One region of the Lysinibacillus sp. FSL M8-0134 genome, then DNA from elsewhere that is predicted to be linked to it. Evidence: riboswitches for the same ligand, from Rfam matches in the RefSeq annotation. Region 1 holds a riboswitch; the other holds the start of a gene.
What was found. A riboswitch is a leader RNA that binds a small molecule or an ion and turns the genes downstream of it on or off. The one in region 1 is predicted to bind lysine.

Region 1 (3,190 bases):
GCGTCTTATTACAACACGAAAGGTTAAAAAGGATAAGGCTAAATATTTTGGTCCCTATCCTAATGCATATGCGGCAAGTGAAACGAAAAAGCTATTAGATCGATTATATCCGCTACGCAAATGTGTACAATTACCTTCAAAAGTTTGTTTGTACTATCATATGGGTCAATGCTTGGCTCCCTGTATAAAGGAAATTGATGGTCAAACTTATCAAGAAATGATTGAGGATATGACAAAGTTTTTAAATGGTGGTGTTGAGGCAGTTAAAAAGGAGCTGGAAACTAAAATGCTTGCAGCTGCTGAAAATTTGGAATTTGAACGTGCGAAGGAGTTTCGAGACCAAATTGCACACATTGATACAGTTATGCAAAAACAAAAAATTGTATCAAGTGATACAACAAACCGTGATGTATTTGGCTATGCTGTTGAAAAAGGATGGATGTGTGTACAAGTATTTTTTGTCCGACAAGGTAAATTAATAGAACGTGATGTCTCCATTTTCCCGATCTATCAAGATGCTGAAGAAGAATTTTTAACATTTGTTGGGCGTTTCTATGAGAAACCAGAGCATATAAAGCCAAAAGAAGTTTTTATTCCACAAGCCATTGATGCAGCCATTTTAACGGAATTATTAGAGATCAAAGTACTCACACCAAAACGAGGACAGAAAAAGGAATTGGTAGATTTAGCAACCAAAAATGCTGAAATAGCTGTGGCAGCTAAATTCCAGCTGATTGAACGACAAGAAGAACGTACAATTGGTGCTTGTGAGGTTCTTGGTGAGGCAATGGGTATAACGACGCCATTACGAATCGAAGCTTTTGATAATAGTCATATGCATGGCACGGATGCCGTCTCTGCTATGGTTGTTTTCATTGATGGAAAGCCTGCAAGAAAGGAATATCGTAAGTACAAAACGCGTTCAGCAGCCAAGCATGATGATTATGGCGCTATGCAGGAGGTCATCCGTCGTCGTTATACGAGGGTTTTAAAAGAGGGTTTACCATTACCAGATTTAGTCCTCATTGATGGAGGAAAAGGGCAAATGGAAGTAGCTCGTGAAGTATTAGAAGATGAACTAGGGCTTGTTATACCAATTGCGGGTTTAGCAAAGGATGACAAGCATAATACATCGCAGCTATTGTTTGGTGATCCGCCAGAAGTGATCGCCTTAAAGCGTACAAGTGATGGTTTTTATTTGTTACAACGAATTCAAGATGAAGTCCATCGCTTTGCTATTACGTTCTTGCGTCAACAGCATGAGAAGCATGCTATTCAATCTGTCCTTGATCAAATCGAAGGGATAGGACCTAAACGTAAGCAACAGTTGCTTAAACATTTTGGGTCAGTCAAAAAAATTCGAGAGGCGAGCGAACTAGCTTTACAGGAGGCTGGGATGCCTGCTAAGTTAGCAAGCCAAATTTACTCCTATTTTCAGCAAGAATCGTTGTCAAAGGAATAGACATGTGCTAAGGTTGTAAATAACATTGTTGTTCAATGTTAAACAGCCCTTTGGACGGCTAGTTAGTGGACGCCAGGGCTAATAAATTTAATACTTCACTTTTAAGGTGATGATAGAGGTGCAAGATTCAAGAATAGCACAATGGAGGATGAACAAGTCCAGAGACATTGTGTGAAAGGGGAGCTTGCCGAAGTACAGCATTGTTGTTTCCTTTGTTGTACTGGTTTTGCATTTAAGAAATGTAAGACTGTCGATTCTAAACGTTTCGGAGAGCTATCACACATGCGCAAGTTACGATTATTGTACATGTTATAAGCAGCTTTCACGTTATGTGGAAGTTGCTTTTTTAGTTTTCTAGAGACTGTTTTTACACTTCGAAGTTAAGTGAAATACGCAGACTGGAAAGGGGAACAAAAAAATGGCTAGAATTGTGATGAAGTTTGGAGGAGCTACAATAGCATCAACGGGCCACATCCAAGAAATGGCTCGAAAAGCTATTGCTGAGAAGGATAAAGGGTTTGATGTAGTAGTGGTAGTAGCGGCAATGGGACAAACTGCAAAAGACGTAAAGATGATGGTGAAGCGTTTCACTGACGATGTGTCAAAGCGAGAATTAGCTGCAGTGATGTCCACATGTACTCAATTATCTAGCTCTTTATTTGCTATTGCATTACAAGAAGCAGGCTATAAGGCAGTGTCATTAACTGGATGGCAGGCAGGTATTCATACGGATCGTATGTATCGACATGCACGTATAGACAATTTAGATGTCCATCGTATTGAAGAACATTTTGAACAAGGCCAAATTGTAGTCATTGCTGGAGAACAGGGTGTTGACGACGATTATAATATAACAACTCTTGGAAAGGGTGGAGCGGAAACAACAGCTGTAGCTCTTGCCATAGGTTTAGAGGCAGAGAGAGTTGATATATATAGCAATGTGGATGGTGTTTATACAGCCGATCCACGCTATGTTACAAATGCCCAAAAGCTACAGGAAATTTCTTACGATGAAATGTTGGAACTATCCAATTTAGGTTCACATGTTATACATCCACGGGCAGTAGAGTTAGCGAAGAAGTTTCAATTACCAGTTATCATCCGCTCTAGTTCAGTAGAGTCGGTAGGTACTTTATTGAAGGAGGAAGTGGAAATGGAGAAAAATTTAGTAGTTCGCGGTGTAGCTTTTGAAGCAGATATTATTCGGTTAACAGTTGGGTATGATGCCTATAGCGAAGGTTCATTAGCCGATATGTTTACCACCCTAGCAGAAAATCGGATCAATGTAGATATTATTGTTCAAGCGATTATTGATGGATTAAAGCCGACTGTATCTTTTTCCATTTTAAAAGAGGAATTTGCGGAAGCATTGCGGGTTCTAGAAGATAGCAAAGTATCACTTGGCTTTAGCTTTGCTGACTTCGAAATAGGGTTAGCGAAAGTTTCCATTATTGGTTCAGGTATGGCGTCTAATCCTGGTGTTGCTGCCCGTATGTTTGATCGATTACGCCATGAAAACATTCCCGTAAAAATGGTTAGCACATCTGAAATAAAAGTATCAGTTGTCGTACCACAGGATGATATGATCCGTGCAGCAAATGCATTACATGATGAATTTAATTTAGAGCAAGCACTTTATATATAATAATAGAAGAAACAGCATTTTATGTAATTGTTCGAAATGATAGGAAGAAAAAAGGATTGTCATCCCATATAAGGGAGGCAATC
Region 2 (3,190 bases), 1.0 Mb from region 1:
GTAGCAACTACAGGTGGCCCAGTTGTATTCACACCAGCAGCTAATTCTGATCGTGTAACAATTGAAAAAATGAGCCGTCGTCGTCAAACAATTGCAAAACGTTTATTAGAAGTTAAACAATCAACAGCTATGTTAACAACATTCAACGAAATTGACATGACAAACATCATGGCACTTCGTAAACGTAAACAAGAAGAGTTTGTGAAAGCAAACGACATCAAACTTGGTTTCATGTCATTCTTCACAAAAGCTGTTGTTGCAGCACTGAAAAAATACCCATACGTAAACGCTCAAATCGTTGGCGATGAAATTCATTTAAATAACTTCTTCGATATCGGTATCGCTGTATCAACTGAAGAAGGTTTAGTAGTACCAGTTGTACGTGATGCAAACAGCAAAAACTTCGCTGAAATCGAAAAAGATATTGCTAACTTAGCGACAAAAGCTCGTGATAAAAAATTAGGCTTAAATGATATGGCTGGTGGATCATTCACAATCACAAACGGTGGTGTATTCGGTTCATTAATGTCAACACCAATTATGAACGGTACTCAAGCTGGTATTTTAGGTATGCACTCTATTGTTAACCGTCCAGTTGCTGTAAATGGGGAAGTTCAAATCCGTCCAATGATGTATGTAGCACTTTCTTACGATCACCGTATCATCGATGGAAAAGATTCAGTAGGATTCTTAAAAACAGTTAAAGAATTAATTGAAAACCCAGAAGATTTATTATTAAATTCATAATACCATTAAACCCTGCGAACAATGTTCAGCAGGGTTTTTTTGTGCATATGAAATCTTTCGACCGATTCTATTTTTGAAAGAGTACTAATGTTATATCGTATAGAGGAGCAAAAAAGAAATAAACACAACTTTTCTCACATAGAAAACATACTCTATAATAAAAATGTGTTGTAATTTTCAGAAATATTGACGAAAGCTCAATGATTTAAAATGGATAGAGAACGCATAATAACCTAATATTGTCATTAATCAGAAAAATGTTAAAATCGTCTTGACGAACATATTAGTTTTATAGTAGTATCTAAATATCAATTAAATAAACAAACCTCACGAATGTTACCAGTGAGGTAGAGGCGCGGTATTTATTAGTTCATTGTTGAGTACAAGCAAGCGAAGACGCAATGAAGAAGGAAATATCGCCGAAGTATAAAAGGAGCTCGTACTTTTATGCTGGGTCTGCAGTGAATAAGTGCAGGACTGTCCTAGTAAATTGATTTCCAGGTTTACTAGGTTGTGCTATCTCGGAAATATGGAAATAATAGTGAGGATTTGGGCAACTGTCATAAAAGGTAAGACCTAAGTTCAATAAACTTAGGTCTTTTTTAGTACAGTTGTCTTATTTTTTTACAGAAAAGGGGAGTTTTTCATGAAAAGAAAATGGTTGTTAGTAATGATCTCTATCATGACAGCAATTGTGCTAGCTGCATGTGGCACTAGCGACAAAAAAGACGGCGGTTCAGGTGATGCTGGCGCGGACAAGGAAGAAGGCGGCGGTGAATTCCGCATTGGAATGGAGGCTGGCTACCCACCATTCAACTGGACACAGCAGGACGATGCTAATGGCGCGGTAAAAATTGCTGATAATGCAGAGTATGCAGGCGGCTATGATGTACAAATGGCGAAAAAAATCGCTGAAGGCTTAGGCAAAGAGCTAGTTATCGTAAAAATGGAATGGGACGGCTTAGTTCCAGCGCTACAATCAAACAAAATTGATGCAATCATTGCGGGTATGTCACCAACAGAAGAACGTAAGAAAACAATCGACTTTACTGAAAACTACTACACGTCGGATTTCGTAATGGTGATTAAAAAGGGTAGCAAATATGAAGGGGCAAAATCAATTCAAGATTTCTCTGGTGCAAAAATTACATCCCAATTAAATACATCGAACTACACAGTTATTGATCAAATTAAAGGTGTAGACAAACAAACTGCTATGGAAAGCTTCCCGGCAATGCGTGTCGCTTTAGAGGCTGGCAAAATTGATGGTTATGTAGCAGAACGTCCAGAAGGAATTTCCGCTGCAGCAGCGAACGATAAGTTCACATATGTTGCATTTGAAGAAGGCTTTGATACAGATCTTTCTAACACTTCAATTGCTGTAGGTTTACGCAAAGAAGATGCAAATCGTGAAAAAATTAACGAAATATTAAAAGGTATTACAGAGGACGATCGTCAAGCCATTATGGAAGAAGCGATTAAGAATCAACCAGCAGCACAATAATGACAAGGCACGGACTAGTTGCTGGTCCGTGCATGATCATTTCATCATTATCAAAATGAGAACCTCTCTACATAATGATAATGTCCTAGCGTGACAAATCATAGAATGGTAGAAAGAGCTAGGACACGAAAAAGATAAGCAAGCAACATGACATTGTAAGGAGGAACATCATGAGTCTTGAATGGATAATTTCAATTATTGAAAACAACTGGCAAATGTTTTTACGAGGTGCGTATTATACGTTACTGATTTCGATTATTAGTACAATTATTGGTGCATTCATCGGATTTTTCATCGGAATTATGCATACGATTCCAGTTCGTAAAAAAGGAATAAAATTTTATAGCCTGAAGCTTATTAATTTTATCCTAACATGCTATGTTGAATTTTTCCGTGGTACACCAATGATTGTACAGGCTATGGTTGTCTACTACGGATTAGATATCGCGTTTGGAATTGACATGCATTTTATCACAGCAGGTATTTTAGTCGTTTCTCTTAATACAGGGGCATACATGGCAGAGATTGTGCGTGGTGGGATTGTATCGATTGATAATGGTCAATACGAGGCAGCATCAGCGATTGGGATGAATCACTTCCAAATCATGCTTCACGTAGTCCTGCCGCAAGTAGCACGTAACGTTTTACCAGCAACAGGTAACCAACTAATTATGAATATTAAAGATACAGCCGTATTAAATGTCATCGGCGTAACAGAGTTATTCTTCCAAACAAAATCAATTTCAGGTAACAACTTCCGTTATTTTGAATCGTTCTTTGTCGCATGTGTTCTTTATTTCATTATGACATTTACCGCATCTCGCATCCTTCTATATGTTGAAAAACGTTTGGATGGACCGGATGCCTATCAAAAAGAACAAAAAGAAGCTGTATAGGGGGACGCACAAATGGCAGTCATTAAAATCGAACATTTAAGTA

Region 2: it holds a riboswitch for lysine, as region 1 does, so the genes downstream of both, MKY49_RS10840 (transporter substrate-binding domain-containing protein) here and MKY49_RS16140 (aspartate kinase) in region 1, are expected to answer to the same signal.

The regions. Positions count from the first base shown of each region.
Region 1 covers NZ_JBBPAJ010000001.1:3,162,738-3,165,927, reverse strand. The annotation lists gene uvrC (excinuclease ABC subunit UvrC) at 1-1,462, shown strand, start outside; lysine riboswitch at 1,568-1,746, shown strand; gene MKY49_RS16140 (aspartate kinase) at 1,881-3,107, shown strand.
Region 2 covers NZ_JBBPAJ010000001.1:2,135,559-2,138,748, forward strand. The annotation lists gene odhB (2-oxoglutarate dehydrogenase complex dihydrolipoyllysine-residue succinyltransferase) at 1-747, shown strand, start outside; lysine riboswitch at 1,088-1,274, shown strand; gene MKY49_RS10840 (transporter substrate-binding domain-containing protein) at 1,394-2,251, shown strand; gene MKY49_RS10845 (amino acid ABC transporter permease) at 2,422-3,147, shown strand; gene MKY49_RS10850 (amino acid ABC transporter ATP-binding protein) at 3,160-3,190, shown strand, end outside.